4 regions of the Aminobacter sp. UC22_36 genome follow, and region 2 is predicted to be linked to each of the others. Evidence: predicted binding sites of a transcription regulator. Region 2 holds the regulator's gene; each other region holds the start of a gene.
The links. Region 2 encodes PhoB, which activates phosphate uptake and scavenging genes when phosphate is short. Its sites were predicted from a motif close to TGTCATNNANCTGTCAT; they were not measured.
Positions count from the first base shown of each region.

Region 1: the regulator PhoB is predicted to act here: its motif matches at 2,232-2,248, upstream of ACHMW7_RS00210 (putative 2-aminoethylphosphonate ABC transporter substrate-binding protein).
Region 3: the regulator PhoB is predicted to act here: its motif matches at 2,007-2,023, upstream of ACHMW7_RS16475 (UDP-2,3-diacylglucosamine diphosphatase).
Region 4: the regulator PhoB is predicted to act here: its motif matches at 2,101-2,117, upstream of ACHMW7_RS27015 (PhoX family protein).

Region 1 covers NZ_CP171995.1:49,160-54,253, reverse strand. The annotation lists gene ACHMW7_RS00215 (putative 2-aminoethylphosphonate ABC transporter ATP-binding protein) at 1-946, opposite strand, end outside; gene ACHMW7_RS00210 (putative 2-aminoethylphosphonate ABC transporter substrate-binding protein) at 1,026-2,045, opposite strand; gene ACHMW7_RS00205 (EamA family transporter) at 2,273-3,109, opposite strand; gene phnY (phosphonoacetaldehyde dehydrogenase) at 3,246-4,703, opposite strand; gene phnA (phosphonoacetate hydrolase) at 4,717-5,094, opposite strand, start outside.
Region 2 covers NZ_CP171996.1:963,994-969,087, forward strand. The annotation lists gene pstA (phosphate ABC transporter permease PstA) at 1-950, shown strand, start outside; gene pstB (phosphate ABC transporter ATP-binding protein PstB) at 975-1,799, shown strand; gene phoU (phosphate signaling complex protein PhoU) at 1,841-2,545, shown strand; gene phoB (phosphate regulon transcriptional regulator PhoB) at 2,649-3,338, shown strand; gene ACHMW7_RS07830 (ROK family protein) at 3,335-4,573, opposite strand; gene xylF (D-xylose ABC transporter substrate-binding protein) at 4,821-5,094, shown strand, end outside.
Region 3 covers NZ_CP171996.1:2,672,753-2,677,846, reverse strand. The annotation lists gene ACHMW7_RS16480 (MFS transporter) at 1-835, opposite strand, end outside; gene ACHMW7_RS16475 (UDP-2,3-diacylglucosamine diphosphatase) at 1,144-1,962, opposite strand; gene ACHMW7_RS16470 (SDR family oxidoreductase) at 2,082-2,861, shown strand; gene ACHMW7_RS16465 (NADP-dependent malic enzyme) at 3,027-5,094, shown strand, end outside.
Region 4 covers NZ_CP171996.1:4,809,172-4,814,265, reverse strand. The annotation lists gene ACHMW7_RS27030 (SulP family inorganic anion transporter) at 1-824, opposite strand, end outside; gene ACHMW7_RS27025 (helix-turn-helix domain-containing protein) at 911-1,153, opposite strand; gene ACHMW7_RS27020 (phosphatase PAP2 family protein) at 1,243-1,929, opposite strand; gene ACHMW7_RS27015 (PhoX family protein) at 2,178-4,163, shown strand; gene ACHMW7_RS27010 (hypothetical protein) at 4,213-4,551, opposite strand; gene ACHMW7_RS27005 (hypothetical protein) at 4,717-5,025, opposite strand.

The sequences.
Region 1 (5,094 bases), on a different replicon from region 2:
CCGGCGAACGGGCACCGGGTCCGTGCGGGATGACATCCTCGGGCCGGATGGCCGCGATGACCGATACGCCAGCGTCGAATGAATGGGCGGCGCATTTGAAGGTCTTCGAGCCGAAGCTGACAGCGCCCTTTTCTGCCCTTGCCTTGAACTTGTTGGCCTCGCCGATGAAGTCGGCGACGAACAGCGTTGCCGGATGGCGGTAGATTTCGGTCGGCGACCCGATCTGCTCGATGACGCCGTGGTTCATCACCACGATGCGGTCGGCCATCGACAGCGCCTCTTCCTGGTCGTGCGTGACCATGATGGTGGTGACGCCAAGCTTGCGCTGCAGCTCCTTGATCTCGTGGCGCAGATGGGTGCGCACCTTGGCGTCGAGCGCCGACAGCGGCTCGTCGAGCAACAGCAGGCCCGGCGAAATGGCAATCGCGCGGGCAAGCGCAATGCGCTGCTGCTGGCCGCCGGAGAGCTGTGCGGGATATTTGTTGCCTTGTTCGGGAAGGCCGACCAGCTTGAGCAGTTCGCTCACACGGCTTTCGATCTCGGCGCGCGGGCGCCTGGTGTTTTCCAAGCCGAAGGCAATGTTCTTGGCGATCGTCAGGTTGGGAAACAACGCGTAGGACTGAAACACGATGCCATAGTCGCGTTGCGACGGTGGCAGCGTGGAAACGTCCTTGCCGCCCTGGCGGATCGACCCGCGTGTCTGCAAGTCGAGACCGGCGATGGCACGGAGCAGGGTTGTCTTGCCGCAGCCCGACGGGCCGAGGAAGCAAACGAACTCACCCTCGCGGATGTCGAGCGAGATGTCTTTCAGCGCATGGAAATCGCCGAAGGCTTTCCAGACGTTGGAGATCTCAAGATAGGCTGGCTTCACGTTCAGGCTGGCGGCGGTCATGGCGCTCACATCAGTCGGAGTTCGCGGCTGCCCGGCGAGGGTTTCGTGTCTCATCGTGATCATCCGGCTTGGGGGCAAGAGAGATCGGACGCCGCCCCTTGGCGACGCCCGGTTCAACAGGAAAAGCCGGTGGTCAGCTCTTCGGCTCGGATTTCGAGTCGTAGCGCTTGGTCCACTCCTCGAGGATGGCCTTGCGGTTGTTGGCCGCCCACTCGAAGTCGTTCTTGATCATCTTGTCTTCGATATCGGCCGGCAGGTACTGGACCGGCTTGGCGACGCCCGGCATGGCGACGACTGCGTAGCCGACATTGTACATCTCATTGGCCTTCTTGCTGATCGACCAGTCAAGCAGCGTCTTGGCCGCTTCTTCGTTGGCGGTGCCGGCAACGATCGCCGACGCTTCCATGTCCCAGCCGATGCCTTCGGAAGGGATGACGATGTCGAGCGGGGCGCCTTCGGCCTTGGACTTTGCGGCGCGGAATTCGAAGGAAATGCCGATCACCGTTTCACCTGCAGCCGCCATCTTGCAAGGCTTGGAACCGGAATGTGTGTAGGTGGCGACGTTCTGGTGCAGGCCATCCATGTAGGACCAGCCGTCCTTCTCGCCGAACAGCTGCAGCCAGCTCGATACATCGAGGAAGCCGGTTCCCGACGAGGCCGGGTTCGGCATCACGACATGGCCCTTGTATTCGGGCTTGGTGAGGTCTTTCCAGCTTGTCGGTGCGGTCAGGCCGAGCTTTTGACCCTCAACCGTGTTGAAGCAGATCGAGGCAGCCCAGGCGTCCATGCCGACCCAGCTTGGCGGCGTGTCCTTGTCGATGAAATTGGGCTTGAGTTGTTCCACGCCCTTGGGGGCATAGGCTTCGAGCATGCCTTCGCTCTTCAGCACCAGCAGCGACGTTGCCGCCAGTCCCCAGATCACGTCGGCTTGCGGATTGTCTTTTTCGGCAAGCAGCTTGGCGGTGATGACACCGGTGGAGTCGCGGATGAAGTTGAGCTTGATGTCGGGGTGATCCTGGCTGAAGGACTCGGCATAGCGCTTGAGGTCTTCCGCCTCGATCGCCGTGTAGACGGTGAGCTCGGTCCCCGCCCATGCAGCCGACGACATCATCGTTGCGAAGGCGGCGAGCGCGAAGGATTTGTTGTGGTTCATGAATATCTGGCTCCCATTTGAATCGCTTAGGCACGTTCTGATTGGGAGAGGTCTGAGCAGGGATGCGCGTGCCGCGATTGCCCCGATTGCGCCTCGTCCAAGGCTGATACTGGGAACCGGGGGTCAATAAGTAAAATCTATTCTTTTTATGATACTGTAGGCTCAGCTTATGACCTGCACAGCCCTGCGACAGGCATGTGACAAGCCTGTTTCAGGCAGGTGAAATCTCAGGAAAAGGCCAGCGCAATAACGCCGCAGGCAACGATCACAGCCGAGATGATGCGCGCCAGCCAGGGACGCTCGCCGAAGATGAACAGCCCGATCAGGGCGGCGATGATGACGCTCGATTCTCGTACTGCTGATACCGCACCGAGCGGGGCGATGGTCTTGGCGTAGATGACCAGGCCATAGGCGGTGACGGCGCCAAGCCCGCCGATCAACCCCAGCCCGACGGTGCGGAGATCGATGGTGTGGGTGGCGCCGCGCCGGCGAAACAGCACAAACAATGTCACCGGAAACTCGAGCAGGAACAGCCAACCCATATAACCGAACGGACTGTCGGACAGGCGAACGCCGATGCCGTCGACGACCGAATAGGAAGCGATGAGCACACCGTTGATCGCAGCAGCGCCCACGGCGCGCGGATCGGCGTTCGCCGCGCCGCGCTGGAAGGCCAGGAAGGCAATGCCGAAGGTGACTGCGCCAATCCCGACCCAGCCGAGCGGCGGCAGCGTCTCGCCGATCATCACATAGGCGCCGAAGGCGACAAGTGCTGGTGCCAGACCTCGGGCGATCGGATAGACTTGGCTGAGATCGCCGAGCCGGTACGACTGGAACAGGAAGACGTAATAGCCGAAGTGGATGACGGTCGACAGGAAGATGTAGATCCAGCTTTCCATCGACGGCGACGGCGCTGACAAGACAAGAACCGTGCCAAGGGTGGCGTGCGTGGCCGAGACTGCGGCGAGCACGATCGCCCGGTCGGTTGCCGCCTTGACCACGGCGTTCCAGCTGGCGTGCAGCAATGCCGCGACCAGCACGATGGTCAGCGCGAAACCGGACATTCAATCAGGCTTTCATGCGGGAGAGGTGCACGCTGGCTGATGGGCTCGCCAAAGCATTCAACGATTGCATTTCCCCTCCAGACGCAGATGAGGGAGCGCAAGCGCTCCCTCATCGATGACTATGCGATTTGCCGGCTCAAGACCATGGCAACGAGAAGGTCTTGACGTTGGTAAAGCTCTTCATCGCTTCGATGACACCCTCCTTGTAGCCGTTGCCTGAGTCCTTGATCCCGCCAAATGGCGACATCTCGATGCGATATCCCGGGACTTCCCAGATGTTGACGGTGCCGACCTGCAGGCCGGCGATGTATTTCTGCATGCGGCGGAAGTCGTTGGTGCACACACCTGACGACAGGCCGAAGGCGGTCGAATTGGACAGCGTTATCAGTTCATCGTCATTGTCGGGCGCGCGCACGATCGGGATGATCGGGCCGAAGGTCTCTTCCATGACCAGTTCTGACGTATGCGGAACGCGATCGACGACGATCGGCGGCAACAGCGCGCCCTTGCGGCCAGGATCGTAGAGCACTTCGGCTCCTTGTTCGGCGGCCATGTAGACGCGCTTTTCGAACAGTGCGGCCGCTTTTTCATGCACCACGGTGCCGAGATCGGTCGTCCGGTCCATCGGGTCGCCGAACCTGAGCTTCTTCGCCCGCTCGAGAACCATCGGCACGAAGCGGTCGGCGACACTTTCCTGGCACAGGATGCGCTTGACCGCGGTGCAGCGCTGGCCAGAATTCTTGGTCGCACCTGCCACCGCGAGGTCGGCCGCCTTGGCCAGATCGTCGTCGGACAGGTCGTTGAGGATGATCAGCGGATCGTTGCCGCCGAGCTCCAGCACCTGGCGCTTGTAGCCGGCGGTGCGGGCGATCAGTTTGCCGACGGGCACGCCACCGGTGAAGGTGATCAGCTCGATGTTTTCGTTGGTGATCATCTCGGCGCCGATGTCGGCCGGCATGCCTGTCACCACCGACAGCATTTCCGGCGGCAGGCCGGCCTCGTAGAGGATGTCGGCGAGGATCAGCCCCGTTATCGGGGTGAGCTCGGTCGGCTTGACCACCACGCAATTGTTGGTGGCGATCGCCGGTGCCACCTTGTGCGACACCATGTTGAGCGGATGGTTGAAGGGCGTGATCGCCGAGATCGCCTTCAGCGGCTCACGTGTGGTGAAGATCTTCCGTGCCTTGCCGTGCGGGGTCAGGTCGCAGGAAAATATCTGCCCGTCGTCCTGGATGCACATCTGTGCCGACAGCGTGAACACGTCATAAGCGCGGCCGACCTCGTAGAGGGAGTCGGCCTTGGAGATGCCGAGTTCCAGCGTGATGATGTCGGAGATCTCTTCCTTGCGCGCGGCAAGGGCTTCTGCCGTGCGGAACAGGATCTGCTGACGCTCATAGCGCGTCAGTTTCGGCTTGTAATTGGCCGCGATCTCGAAGGCCTGGCGGGCGTGCTCGGCACGCCCCGCCGGTACCGTGCCGATCACCGCATCGGTGTAGGGGTAATGGACGTTGACGACGCCATCGGCATCGACCTTGCGTCCGGCGATGCGCATGGGCTCATGGCGCACCTTGAACGTTGTTTCAGCCTTGACCATCGTCAGTCCTCCCTCAGGCCAGCGCTGCTGCCATGGTGGCATAATAGAACGCATCGAAGTTGCGCAGAACCGGCTCGTTGGGGAGCGTCGGCAGCTTGCGGTTGACGATGAACGGCACTGCCTGCTCGGTCAGGCCGCCATGCGAGCGCAGCGGCTCGTTGAGCGCTGCCAGATCGTGGCGATGCTCGCTGGTGCCGATGGTCTTGTTTTCGGTGGACACCAGAACGATGTCGCCGATGCGGTCGGAAGGCAGTTCGAAGCGCGCGCAGGCAGTGGCGTTGTCGATGACGACGTCGATGCCTTCGATGGCGGCAAGGCGCTTCATGATATCGGCCTGGTCGGCGCCCTCGGGCAGGTAGGCGGTGGCGAACGAACCGAGCGCGCCGTGATG
Region 2 (5,094 bases):
GCTTCTTGTCCGACAGCTCGCGCGTCCAGCTCCGGGCAATCGTTGCCGCCGACCCGTCGGTGATCGGCACGACGCGCAACGTCGACATCCTCGCCGCTGCCAATCTCGACTCGGCCTTCAAGGGCCAGATCGACCTCGACGTGCCGGAAAGCCGCCGCAAGGTGTCGGACCAGCAGGTCGAGTGGATGAACAAGCTCAAGGCCGAAGGCGTGATGGCCGAGCACTTCAACACCGGGCTGTTCAGCTATGGCGCGTCGAGCCGGCCGGAGACCTCTGGTGTCGGCGTCGCGCTCATCGGTTCGTTCTACATGATGGTGATCGTGCTGCTTTTGGCGCTGCCGATCGGCGTCGCCGCCTCGATCTATCTCGAGGAGTTCGCCAAGAAGAGCCGCTTCACCGACCTGATCGAGGTCAACATCAACAACCTCGCCGCCGTGCCGTCGATCGTCTTCGGTCTGCTCGGCCTTGCGGTGTTCATCAACTTCCTTGGCCTGCCGCGCTCGGCGTCCTTTGTCGGCGGCCTGGTGCTGACGCTGATGACGCTGCCGACGATCATCATCGCCACGCGTGCGGCCTTGGCCGCGGTGCCGCCGTCGATCCGCTCGGCAGCGCTTGGTCTCGGCGCCTCGAAGATGCAAATGGTGTTCCAGCACATCCTGCCGCTGGCGGCTCCCGGCATCCTGACCGGCACGATCATCGGCCTGGCGCGCGCGCTCGGCGAGACCGCGCCGCTGCTGTTGATCGGCATGGTCGCCTTCGTCGCCGACTATCCCAAGACGCCTTTCGACCCGGCGACGGCCTTGCCGGTGCAGATCTACATGTGGGCAAACGAGGCCGAACGCGCCTTTGTCGAACGCATGTCGGGCGCCATCATCATTCTTCTGATTTTCCTCATGGCCATGAACATCGTCGCCATCGTCCTGCGCCGCCGCTTCGAGCGCCGCTGGTAGGGCATGGACAAGGAGCATCCTGCTATGAACATCATGACCGAAAAATCCCTCGACGACGCGGTGAATGCTGAGATGAACGCCAGATCGAATGAAATCATCAAGATGCGCGGCGACAAGGTCACCGTGCACTATGGCGACAAGCAAGCGCTGTTCGGCGTCGACCTCGACGTCCGCCAGAACCAGGTGACGGCGCTGATCGGCCCGTCGGGCTGCGGCAAGTCGACCTTCCTGCGCTGCCTCAACCGCATGAACGACACCATCGACAGCGCCAGCGTCGGCGGCAAGATCACGCTCGACAACGAAGACATCTACGATCCCAAGATCGATGTCGTCGAGCTGCGCGCCCGCGTCGGCATGGTGTTCCAGAAGCCGAACCCGTTCCCCAAGTCGATCTACGAAAACGTCGCTTACGGTCCGCGCATTCATGGCCTGGCCAAGAACAAGGCCGAGCTCGACGTGATCGTCGAAAAGAGCCTGCAGAAGGCGGCCCTGTGGAACGAAGCCAAGGACCGTCTCAACGAGCCGGGCACCGGCCTGTCGGGCGGCCAGCAGCAGCGCCTGTGCATCGCACGGGCCATCGCCGTTGCGCCCGAGGTGATCCTGATGGACGAGCCATGCTCGGCGCTCGATCCGATCGCCACCGCCAAGGTCGAGGAGTTGATCGACGAGCTGCGCGAGAACTACACCATCGTCATCGTGACGCACTCGATGCAGCAGGCGGCACGCGTGTCGCAGCGTACGGCGATGTTCCACCTCGGCTATCTCGTCGAGGAGGGTGCTACCGACAAGATGTTCACCAACCCCGACGACAAGCGGACGCAGGACTACATCACCGGCCGCTTCGGCTGAGTGAGCGTTTTCGCCGCGGGTAACGATACGAGGAAGAAATCATGGGCGAACATACAGTCCGGTCCTTCGACGAGGAACTCCAGCACGTCGACCAGCTCATCCGCGACATGGGCGACCTCGCCAGCGCGATGGTTGCCGGCGCCATCCGCGCGCTGTTGTCGTCCGACCAGTCGCTGGCGCAGAACGTCGTTGCCGACGACACGATCATGGATGCCAAGCAGCGCGATCTCGACAATTCGGCAATCACGCTGATCGCCAAGCGCCAGCCGATGGCGCAGGATCTGCGCGCCGTTGTCGGCGCCATCCGCATGGCGGGCGACCTCGAGCGCATCGGCGACCTTGCCAAGAACATCGCCAAGCGTGTCGGTGCTGTCGGCCAGTCGCCGACACCGCGCAACCTGTCGCATTCGATCGACGCGATGGCGCAACTGGTGCTTGGCCAGGTTCGCGGCGTCGTCGATCTCTATGTCGCGCGCAAGGCCGAGGGCCTGAAGGACCTGCGCGCCGACGACCAGAAGATCGACATCCAGTACACCGCCGTGTTCCGCGAACTGCTGACCTATATGATGGAAGATCCGCGCAACATCACCGCCTGCACGCATCTGCTGTTCTGCGCCAAGAACCTCGAGCGCATTGGCGACCATGTCACCAACATCGCCGAGAACGCCTATTTCGTGGTGACCGGCACGCAGCTGCCGCTCAACCGGCCGAAGGTCGACGAGACCACGACGACGGTTCCGGCCTGAACTCTGCGGCGATGCGTGTCCCGATGGATGCGCAAGGATGCTGCAGGACTTTAAATCCGTGCATGATCCGGTTGGGGTCATGCACCAAGAAAGGGGACAGCCGATGATCGCCCCCAAGATCATGGTCGTCGAGGATGAAGAGCCGCTGGGCGTGCTGCTTCGCTACAACCTCGAGTCCGAAGGCTACCAGGTCGAAGTCGTCACCCGTGGCGACGAGGCCGAGATCAGGCTCCAGGAAAACGTGCCCGACCTTCTGGTGCTCGACTGGATGGTGCCGGCACTTTCCGGCATCGAATTGTGCCGCAGGCTCAGGATGCGGCCCGACACCGAACGCCTGCCGATCATCATGCTGACGGCGCGCGGCGAAGAGAGCGACCGTGTGCGCGGGCTTTCGACCGGCGCCGACGACTATCTGGTCAAGCCGTTTTCGACGCCGGAGTTCATGGCACGCGTCAAGGCGCTGCTGCGCCGGGCCAAGCCCGAGGTGCTGTCTTCGGTGCTGAAGGTCGGCGACATCATGCTCGACCGCGAGTCGCACCGCGTCTACCGCAAGAAGAGCGAGATCAAGCTCGGGCCGACCGAGTTCCGCCTGCTCGAATTCATGATGCGGCATCCGGGCCGGGTGTTCTCGCGCAGCCAGCTGCTCGACAATGTCTGGGGCGAGACGATCTATATCGACGAGCGCACTGTCGACGTGCATGTCGGGCGTCTGCGCAAGGCCGTCAACAATGGCCGCATGCCTGACGTGATCCGCACCATCCGCGGTGCCGGCTACGCCATCCGCGAGGATTAAGCGATTTCGGCCTCGGCGCGGCGCGGGGCTGTGCCGGCGGCAAAAATCTCCTGATCGACAGTGAGCAGGGCGCGCATCATCGCGCCCTCGCGCTTGAGCGGTACCTCGTTGGGCTCGGTGTCGAACGAGATCGCCTTCGAGTGCAGCCCGCCGGCGGTCTTGGCGATGGCGGCGCGGACATGCGGCTCCATCAGGTCGAAGGCTGTGGCGCCGACGCCGACGAAAGCGAGCGGCGCGGGGTCGAACAAAGCAAACATCGAACCCAGGCCGAAGCCGATGGCTTCGCCGGCTTTGCGGAAGGCTTCCCGCTCGGGGCCGTCATGGTCGCGGGCCGCATCGGCAAGCGCCCTGATGTCGTCGTCGGACAGGTCGGCCAACGGCTCGGCGTTTTCGTCGCCAAGCCTGGCGTTGCGCCAGATGGCGTAGTTGCCGGCATAGGCCTCGATGCAGCCGCGGCGGCCGCAGCGGCAGAGCGCGCCGTCGGGACGGTGGATCATGTGGCCGAACTCGGCGCCGGACGATTGGGTGCCGGTGAACAGCTCGCCCTTGATGACGAGACCCATGCCGATGCCGTGCGACAACAGGATGGCGATGAAATCGTCGCGATAGCGGGCCGGGTCGCGCCAGCGCAGCGCCTCGGCGATCATGTTGCAGTCGTTTTCGACCGACACGGGCACGCCGAACTCCTGTTCGAGCCGATCGGCGAAGGGGATGTCGTCGTGCTGGGTGATCGGCGACCACAACAGCTTGCGCGATGCGGCATCGGTGATGCCCTGGACGGCAATGGCGATGCGCAGCACCGCCGCGCCTGAAGTGTCGCTGTCGATCAGGCGCCTGATCATGGCGATGCACTCGTCGACCAGGGCTTCGGCTGGCATCCGCTGGGTCACCAGCCGTTTGGTTTCCTCGACGATGGTGTTGCCGGCGTAGTCGATGACAGCGGCAGACAGGCTGTTGAGCGAGAGCACGACGGCGACGATCGACGCAGCCTTGGGTTCGAGCGTCAGGGCCACCTGGGGCCGGCCGCGTTTCATTGAGACCGGCTCGTTGCTCTTGGCTTCAGCCAGGATGCCTTCGGATATGAGATCGGAGGATATGGTCGAGATCGTCGAATGGCTGAGGCCGGTGGTGGCGGCGATTTCCGTGCGCGACGGCTGGCTGGCGCGGCGAACCGCGGATATAACCATGGCGCGGTTACGCCGTCTCAGATCGTCGTGACGTATGCCGACCGACATGTGCTCGTCTTCCTCCCGGCGAAGCGCTGCCCTTTTTAAGCGGCAGTCCCTTGCGCGCCAAGTGATTGTGACAGAGCTCAAGCCAAATGTCTTTATTTATTTCGAGCTCCGAAAAAAATATGGAGCCCATGCGAAACCATGTTGACAGCGGCCGGCCATTGGGTCACTATTTTTTCGAGGCTCGAAAAAAGAGCTTCTCCAAGGGCTATGCGAAGTAGGCGCGCCCATTGGGCGCAGGGAGGAAATCATGAAAAAGTTTACCACCGCCATCCTGGCGGGTGTTGCCATGACTCTGTCGCTTTCGGCAGTGGCTTCGGCAAAGGACAAGGTCATCGGCGTGTCGTGGTCGAACTTCCAGGAAGAACGCTGGAAGACCGACGAAGCTGCCATGAAGGCCGCCATCGAAGCTGCTGGCGACAAGTACATCTCGGCTGACGCGCAGTCGTCGCCGGCCAAGCAGCTGACCGACGTCGAAAGCCTGATCTCGCAGGGCGCCAATGCGCTCATCATCCTGGCGCAGG
Region 3 (5,094 bases), 1.7 Mb from region 2:
ACCTGGAACCGAACAGTCGGGTGAAGAACATGAACATGACGATCTCGGCCGCGACGCCCCAGCTCCACAGCAGTCCGACCACCGTTTCGTTGATGCCCAGCGACTTCCAGTAGATCGACACGAAGCCGTAGAGAAAGCCGTGGCTGCCGATGATGACGCCAGTGCCGCCCGCCATCAGCAGGAAGTAGCGGTTGAACAGTTTTGGCGCCGCTTGCTGCATGTCCGTCGCCGACAGCGGCGAGGCACGCCGAGGCCTGCCCAGGCGAGGCGTGATGAACGACATCAGAAAGCAGCCGAGCAGGCCGATCGAAATGATCGCCGGCACTGCGTCCGCACCCGTCAGCGACAGGATGAACCCTGCCCCGAGGCTGCCGGCGAGGAAAGCGATCGAGCCCCAGATCCGCATTGCGGCGTAATCCGCTCCAAAGCGGCGGACACCTGACAGCGCCAGCGAGTCGGCAATCGGCGAATGCGGTGTCCACACCACCGAAAGCGCCAGCGAAACAGCGAGCACGATGAGATAGGACGGCTCGAGGAAATATCCGAGCGACAGCAGCAGCGCTGACGCCGCAAGGAAAATGAAGACGTTGGCGCGGTCCTTGGCCCGGTCGGCCATGGCGGCGATCAGCGGCGTGGTGATGACACGCAGGAACATCGGTGCCGACAAGACGATGGCGATCTGTTCGGGATCGAACCCCTTGGCTTCGAGCCACAGGGGAAAATACGGCAGATGCACGCCCATCGGCACGAAAAGTGCCGCGAATAGCAACGAGATTCGCAGCTCAAAGCGTCGCGGCTTGATCTGCTGTTCTGGCGTGAGTGGCGGAAGTGTCATGGCAGGTATGCGGGTCCGGGCGCGACCCGAACCAAGCAAGCCTCACCAATTTGCCTGATCCATTATCATGGGTGCCCTCCCCACGAAAGCCGCCGGCTCCGTGCAAAGGCCCAAAGCTGGGGGCCAACCGCCCCGCACGCCAAGCTGCGTTGACGTTTGCACGTCCGCCGGACGATCATCAGCGCCGAGCCGCTGCGCTCGCCTATGCACCGGCAGTGCGGCGCGCGGCATATCGATGACAGCATGGCCCGGCCCCTCCCGCCAATGGCGCGAGACATGTTTCGTGTTGCACATGCATGCTGTTCCGTTCAGGCTGCCTTGTCGACGCGCTGGTCGACAACCATCGGCACGAAAGGTTCATTGACCAGCTTGCTGGCCAGAACATGGGGCCAGCGCAGGATGACGAAACTGCCGTCGAAATCCTCGGCTACCGCAGTGCAGTTTTCGACCCAGTCGCCGGTGTTGATGTATTGGATGCCGTCAAAATTCTCGATTGCCGGATGATGGATGTGGCCGCAGATCACGCCGTCCACCTCGGAGCGCCGTGCCTCTTCCGTCAACACGTCCTGGAAGGCACCGATGAAGTTGACGGCCTTCTTGACCTTGACCTTGGCCCAGGACGAGAACGACCAGTAGGGCATGCCGAAGGTGCGACGGAAGCGCGCCACGATCCGGTTTGTGGCCATGGCGGCGTCATAGGCAAAGTCGCCGAGATAGGCGAGCCAGCGTGCATTCTGCACCACCGCATCGAACTGGTCGCCATGGATGACCAGGAAGCGCTTGCCATCGGCGGCCTCGTGGATGGCGCGGTCGGCAACGACGATGCCGCCGAAATGCACGCCTTGGAACATCCGGGCGAATTCGTCGTGATTGCCGGCGATGTAGGTGATGGCCGTACCCTTGCGCGCCTGGCGCAGCAATTTCTGGACAACGTCGTTGTGCGTCTGCGGCCAGTGCCAGGAACGGCGCAGGCGCCAGCCATCGACGATATCGCCGACGAGATAGATGCTCTCAGCCTCATGATGGCGCAGGAAGTCGATCAGATAATCGGCCTTCGCACCCTTCGAGCCCAGATGGACATCGGAGATGAAAAGCGTTCGGAAACTGCGTGTGCCGGTGCCGGACATGGCATTTCACCCGTTGCTGTCGCGCTGGCTATGCCCAGATTCATGCAACAGGCGTATGACGGTTGCGGCGGCCTGCCGACGGTCCTAGGGTGGGTCATCACCTACAGGAGACATACATCATGGATCTCGGCATCAGCGGGAAGAAGGCAATCGTCTGCGCGTCGAGCCGCGGCCTCGGCAAAGGCTGCGCCATCGCGCTCGCCGAAGCCGGCTGCGAACTATTCCTCAACGGCCGCGACGCCACAGCACTCAGCCGCACGGCGGACGAAATCCGCAAGCGATTCGGCGTGAAGGTCACCGAAATTGCCGGTGACGTCTCCAATCCCGAGGTGCAGAGGGCACTGCTGGCAGCTTGCCCGTCTCCCGACATCCTGGTCAACAACAATGGCGGTCCGCCCTATCGCGATTTCCGCGAACTCGACCGTGCCAAGATCCTCGAAGGCGTGACCAACAACATGGTCACCCCGATCGAGCTCGTTAAAGCAGTGATCGACGGCATGGCCGAACGCGGATTCGGCCGCATCGTCAACGTCACCTCACTGTCGGTCTACACGCCGATCCCCGGCCTCGACCTGTCGTCGGGCGCCCGTGCCGGGCTCACGGCGTTCCTGGCGGGCGTTGCACGGACAGTTGCCAACCGCAACGTCACCATCAACAACATGCTGCCGGGCAAGCTCGACACCGATCGCCTGCGCGGGCCACACGAACCGGGCAGCATCGAGGACCCTGAGCAAGGTGCAGCACGGCGCGCCCGTCTGAGTGCTGAAATCCCTGCCGGCCGGCTTGGCACACCGGAGGAATTCGGCCAGATCTGCGCTTTCTTGTGTTCGGTACATGCCGGATACCTGACGGGCCAGAACATTCCGGTCGATGGCGGGCTCTACGTCAGCGCCTTCTGACGCCATGGATTGATTCGGAATATCAGCAAGCAGCGTCAAGCGGTTGGAATAATTGCAGTTCCAGCGCTTGAAAGTGATTCAACATCCATTTGGCCGCTGACGCCTCGAAAAATGCATCGGGCGTGCTAATAACAGCCTTTGCTATTGGATTCTAAGGAGCTAGCTATGGCCGGGGACAACAAGAAGAAGGAAGCGCTCTCCGATCTTGATCAGGCGGCGCTCTTTTTCCACAAGCACCCGGTTCCCGGTAAGCTCGAAATCCAGGCGACCAAGCCGCTCGGCAACCAGCGCGACCTGGCGCTGGCCTACTCGCCAGGTGTCGCAGCCCCCTGCCTCGCCATCAAGGACGACCCGGAAACCGCCGCCGACTATACCGGCCGCGCCAACCTGGTCGCCGTTATCTCCAATGGCACTGCCGTGCTTGGCCTTGGCAATATCGGTCCGCTGGCGTCCAAGCCGGTGATGGAAGGCAAGGCCGTGCTGTTCAAGAAATTCGCTGGCATCGACGTCTTCGACATCGAGATCGACGCGCCCGAGATCGAGCAGATGGTCAGCACGATCTCGGCGCTCGAGCCGACATTCGGCGGCATCAATCTGGAGGACATCAAGGCACCCGAATGCTTCGACGTCGAGGAGCAGCTCAAGGCCAAGATGGGCATCCCGGTTTTCCACGACGACCAGCACGGCACGGCGATCATCGTCGCAGCCGCGGTGCTCAACGGCCTGGAGCTTGCCGGCAAGAAGATCGAAGACGTCAAGATCGTCACCTCCGGCGCAGGTGCAGCAGCCCTCGCCTGTCTCAACCTTTTGGTTTCGCTCGGTGCCAAGCTTGAAAACATCTGGGTCACCGACCGCTTCGGCGTCGCCCACAAGGGCCGTGTCGAAGAGATGGATCGGTGGAAGGATCCATACGTCAAGGACACCAACGCCCGCGTGCTTGCCGATGTGATTGGTGGAGCCGACGTTTTCCTCGGCCTGTCCGCGGCCGGCGTTCTCAAACCTGAACTGCTCAGCCAGATGGCTGACAGGCCGCTGATCCTGGCACTGGCCAATCCGAACCCTGAAATCATGCCCGAGGTCGCGCGGGCCGCGCGTCCCGATGCGATGATCTGCACGGGCCGGTCGGATTTCCCGAACCAGGTCAACAACGTGCTGTGCTTCCCCTACATCTTCCGTGGTGCGCTCGACTGTGGCGCACGCGCCATCAACGAAGAGATGAAAATGGCCGCGGTGCGTGCCATCGCGGCACTGGCGCGCGAAGAGCCGTCGGATGTTGCCGCCCGCGCCTATTCCGGCGAGACGCCTACCTTCGGTCCCGACTTCCTGATTCCTTCGCCCTTCGACCCCAGGCTGATCCTCAGGATTGCGCCTGCCGTCGCCAAGGCTGCCTGCGAAACCGGCGTGGCAACTCGCCCGATCAGCGACTTCACCGCCTATACCGAAAAGCTCAGCCGCTTCGTCTTCCGCTCCGGCCTGGTGATGAAGCCGATCTTTTCGAACGCCAAGCAGGCAACGTCCAAGCGCGTCATCTATGCCGACGGCGAGGACGAGCGCGTGCTGCGCGCGGCCCAGGTTGTGCTGGAAGAAGGGTTGGCCAAGCCGATCCTGATCGGCCGTCCGCACGTCATCGAAGTCAGGCTCAAGCGTTATGGGCTGCGCATCCGTCCCGGCATCGATTTCGAGGTCATCAACCCCGAGGACGATCCGCGCTATCGCCACTATGTCGACCATCTGATCGACCTCGGCGGCCGTCAGGGCATCACGCCTGAGGCGGCGCGTACCATGGTACGCACCAACAACACGGTGATCGCCGCCATCGCCCTCAAGCGCGGCGATGCGGACGCCATGATCTGCGGGCTGGAAGGCCGTTTCGAGCGCCATCTGCGCAACGTCACGCTGATTGTTGGTGCGCGTGATGGCGTCAAGGATCGCGATCTTTCCGCCCTGTCGATGCTGATTTCACAGCGCGGCGTTCTGTTCTTCACCGACACCTATGTGACCGTCGATCCGACCGCCGAAGAAATCGCCGAGATGACGATGCTGGCGGCCGACGAAATCCGCCGCTTCGGCATTGAGCCCAAGGCAGCACTGCTGTCGCATTCCAATTTCGGTTCGCGCGATTCGCAAAGCGCCCAAAAGATGCGCGAAGCGGCCTCGATCTTGAAGCGGATCGCCCCGGAACTGGCCAGCGACGGCGAGATGCATGGCGATTCGGCACTCTCGGAGGTTCTGC
Region 4 (5,094 bases), 1.5 Mb from region 2:
GCGTCCGGCAGCACCGCAATCGCCTTGTCTACGCTGAAGGTGGGCAGGGCAGGCCAGGGCAGGCTGCGGGGAATGCCGCCAAAGCGCGTGCCGATGGTCTCTACCGGCAGGGCCAGTAGTGCTACGGCCACGGATGCGACGCCGACGGCGATCAGCATGCCCGGCCAGCCCGGGCGCCAGCGCTTGAGCACCAGGATGGTGCCGATGGTCAGCAGTGTCACCGCCAGAGCCGCGGTGTTGACCGTGCCCATCGCGTCCGTCAGCGCCAACAGCTTCGGCACCAGCGGACCCGGTTCCTTGCCACCGAGCGTCAGTCCGAACATCTCGCTGATTTGGCTGGCGAAGATGATCACGGCGATGCCTGCGGTGAAGCCCACCGTCACTGGATAGGGAATGAATTTGATATAGGTGCCGAGCCTGAGGAAGCCGATGGCGAGCAGGATGACACCTGACATCATCGTGGCGAGGATTACCCCTTCGACGCCCTCGCGCGCCACGGTTGCTGCCACCAGCACGATGAAGGCGCCGGCCGGCCCGCCGATCTGGAACCGGCTGCCGCCGAAAGCCGAGACGATGAAGCCGCCGACGATTGCCGTGAACAGCCCTTTGTCAGGCGACACGCCCGATGCGATGGCGATTGCCATCGACAATGGCAGAGCCACGATTGCCACCGTCAGGCCTGATATCGCGTCGGCCTTGAATTGCCTTGTGCCATAGCCCTCGCGCAAAACCGTCACCAGCTTGGGCGTGAACAGTTCCGCAAAGGTCGGTTGCCTGTGCTGTCCTGACTGGTACCGTCCTGAATTGCCGCCTGCATCCATCATCCGTACCACTGGAAACGCGGGCGGGATCGTCGGCAATACTGTCGGCGGTCGCCGTCGCGACTACATCATGCGGATTGCCGGAAGCCTCAGGCCTTTTTCTTGAGGCGTACGCCCCGGCCGCCCGTCTCGTTCTCGCCGATCAGTTCCACCCCGGCATCTTCGATCGCCTGGACGACCTTGGTCAGCGTGTCGACCACGCCACGCACCACGCCCTCGCTCGCTTCCATGCGCTGGATCGTCGGCACCGAGACGCCGGCCAGTTCGGCGAGCGTCTTCTGGTCGATGCCTGCCAGCGCTCGTGCGGCGCGCATCTGTGCGGCTGTGATCACTGAGATGTTCCCGTCTCGATCCGCACTATGAATGTATCATACATTCATAGTGATGTTTCAAGCATCATTATTGATGCTTGGAGCATGTTCTATGCCTCGCCGCCATCCGACCGCATCAAGGCGCGGCTAACCAGCCAGCACAGCGTCGCCCAGGCAAAGCCGGCGCACCAGCCGGCGAGCACGTCAGACGGCCAGTGCACGCCGAGATAGACACGGCTGATGCCGACCATCAGCGTCGTCAGCACGGCGACGCCGAACACGAACACCGTCGTCGCCCGTCCGGGCAGGAAGCGTGCAAACAATGCGCCGAGCGTCAGGTACGTCACCGCCGACAGCATCGCGTGCCCGCTCGGAAAGCTCATTGTGTGGACCTGCGCCAGATGCGGCACGAGGTCGGGCCTTGGCCGGTCGATGCCGAGCTTGAGCAGGCTCGACAGCACCTGGCCGCCGGCCACCGAGGCGAACACGAACAGCGCCGGGCCCCAGCGCTTGGTGACGCCAAGAAAGATGATGGTGATCGCGGTGATGTAGATCAGCACCGCGGCACTGCCGAGCGCGGTGATATCGCGCATCGCCTCCTCCACCCAGGAAGGGCCGATGGGATCAGCCGTGTTGCCGGCCTCGCGGAAGAACAGCAATATGTCGGTGTCGAAGGCATGCGGCGCCGCATCGCGGGCGATCTCGGACAGCTCGACAAAGCCCCACAGGCCGCCGGCAATGATGATGCCCGCCGCCAAAAGCGAAAACTCGATCCTGTGCCACAGTTTCTGCTGCATCGCGTCCTGCCGTTCCGTTCAGCCTTGGGGCCGTTCCGCCCTTGGGATGGCCGCTTCCGGGCCAGTTCGCAACAGGTGGGGATGGCTTTCCCAAAGAAAAGGCGTCCATGCAAAGGTCGCAGCCCGGCCTCGCCGGTCACGCTTTGGCGTGCTGTGGATTTTCGACCAAATTGTCATGCTGTTGTTATGCTCGGCAACTAGCGGTCTCGGCGAACCCCAAGCCGAACACCCAGCCAGAGGTCGACGCCATGAACCAGCCCCACGATCAGAAATTCCGCACCTCGATGCTCGAGGAGAATGACGGTCCCGGCCACAACCCGACCGACAACCGCACCATGGGCGACATCATCGCCCGGCGCTTCTCCCGCCGCGGCTTCCTCCAGGGCTCGCTCGCCGTCTCGGCCATCGCCGCCACCGTCAGCCCGATCGCCATCCTGCTCGCCGACGATGCCCGCGCCGCCTCGGCATCCGCCTTCGCCTTCGACGAGATCGAGGCCGGCATCGACGACAAGCACCATGTCGCCGCGGGCTACGATGCCGACATACTGCTGCGCTGGGGCGATCCGATCTTTGCCGATGCCCCTGAATTCGACCCCACCAACCAGTCGGCGGAAGCGCAGGCCAAGCAGTTCGGCTACAACAACGACTATGTCGGCTACATCGAGCTCGAAGGCTCGTCCGAGCACGGCCTGCTTGTCGTCAACCACGAATACACCAACGAGCACCTGATGTTCCCCGGCATCGTCAAGATCGTCGAAGGCAAGATCGACGTTGCGCCGGCCGACCAGAAGCGCGTCGACATCGAGATGGCCGCCCATGGTGGTTCGATCGTCGAGATCCGCAAGGACGCGGGCAAGTGGCAGGTCGTCCGCGACGGCAAGCTCAATCGCCGCATCACCTCGACCACCGAGATGCAGCTGACTGGCCCGGCCGCCGGCCACGATCGCCTCAAGACCAATGCCGATGCCTCGGGCACCAAGGTCTTCGGCACGCTCAACAACTGCGCCGGCGGCGTCACGCCCTGGGGCACCTACATCATGGCCGAGGAAAACTTCCACGGCTATTTCGGCGGCGAGCTTGCGGCCGACCATCCCGAAGCCGCCAACTACAAGCGCCTTGGCGTGCCGGAAGGCACCTATGAGTGGTTCAAGTTCTACGACCGCTTCGACGTCTCCAAGGAGCCCAACGAGCCCAACCGCTTCGGCTGGATCGTCGAGGTTGACGTCAACGATCCGAACGCGCTGCCGAAGAAGCGCACTGCACTTGGCCGCTTCAAGCATGAAGGGGCCGAGTCCATCGTCGCCGCCGACGGCCGCGTCGTCTTCTATCTCGGCGACGACGAGCGCTTTGACTACGTTTACAAGTTCGTCACCGCGGGCAAGTTCAACCCCAACGACCGCGCCGCCAATCTCGACCTGCTCGACGAAGGCACGCTCTACGTCGCCAAGTTTGCTGAGGACGGCTCGTTCGCCTGGTTGCCGCTGGTCCAGGGCGAGGGCCCGCTGACCGCCGACAACGGCTTTGTCAGCCAGGCCGACGTGGTCATCGAGGCCCGCCGCGCCGGCGACCTGCTCGGCGCCACCAAGATGGACCGCCCCGAAGACATCCAGCCCAATGCCGTCAACGGCAAGGTCTATGTCATGCTGACCAACAACACCAAGCGCAAGGCCGACCAGGTCGACGCCGCCAACCCGCGCGCCGAAAACGCCTTCGGCCACATCATCGAGCTGGTCGAAGACGCAGGTGATTTCGCCGCTACCAAGGGCAAGTGGGAAGTGCTGCTCAAATGCGGCGATCCCTCGGTCGCCGAGGTCGGGGCCTCGTTCTCGACCTCGACCACGCAGAATGGCTGGTTCGGCATGCCCGACAACTGCGCCGTCGATTCCGCCGGCCGCCTCTGGGTCGCCACCGACGGCAACAATCCCAAGGCCACCGGCCGTACCGACGGCCTGTGGGCGGTCGATACCGAAGGCGAGGCGCGCGCCACCTCGAAGCTGTTCTTCCGCGTGCCGGTAGGTGCTGAAATGTGCGGCCCGCTGTTTGCGCCCGACGACCAGACCGCCTTCGTCGCCGTCCAGCATCCCGGCGACGGCGGCGAGGATTGGGAAGGCTTTGGCCGTCCGTCCTACTACGAGGACCTGTCGACCCGCTGGCCCGACTTCAAGCCCGACATGCCGGTGCGTCCGGCCGTCGTCGCCATCACCAGGCAGGGCGGCGGCAAGATCGCCGTCTGATGGCTGCGACAGATTGATGAAGGAAGACGGCCGCGATCAGCGGCCGTTTTCATTTCCCGGCCAGGGCTGGCCCAAGCGTGATCAGCGCCACAGCGACGACCGCGAGCCCCACGCCGATGCTCTGGATGCCGCTCAGCTTTTCGCCGAAAAAGATGATGGCGACGGCGTTGACGGCGATCAGCTGGATCACCGCCGACAGCGAAAACGACACCGACATGCCGAAGTCGCGCACCAGCCGCAGCATGATCAGGTTGCCGAGCGAATAGAGGATCAGCGTCACCACCAGCTTGCCGATTGTCGGCTCGATGCCCCAGGTCTTGGCCACCATCGCAGCGATCAGGAAGATGACGGTCGAAAAACCGAGCAGCGAAAGGCCGATGGCGGACATTTTTAGGCAAGCTCCCACGAATGCCTGGCGATTTGCTCCGAATGCCGCCTTGGCGTCAAGCAGGCCGGCGACACGCTTCGTCACTATCGCGCCATGGCGCGCAAAAACCCTCCCGTCGTGAGGCGGGAGGGCGCTTGGCTCAAGTCTTGGGAGCCCCTGATGCCATCAGGGATAGGTACACTTGCCCTTCTGCGGTTCGCCCTGCGGGCCGGGCGTGCCGGTCTCTTCCCAGTCGCCGCCATGGCCGGCGCAATAGGCGATCATCAGGTTGCACGACGCCTTGTTGTTGCAGGTCTCGACGTGGCCTTCAGCCTGGCCGCCGCCAGGCGCTGCCTTGAGGCCAAGCTGGTGCGGCGGCGGTGCCGGCACGCGGGCCTTGAGCTGTGCGGCCGACGCCGCGCCGGCAAAGGCCGACATTGAAAGAGCGAGCGTCGCGATCAGCGACGAACGGATGATCGTGTTGGTCATGCTCATGTCAGGTTCTCCTTTGGACACCTTTGATTTTGCAGCTCGCTGGCCGCCACGATCATGGGTGTCCCGGTC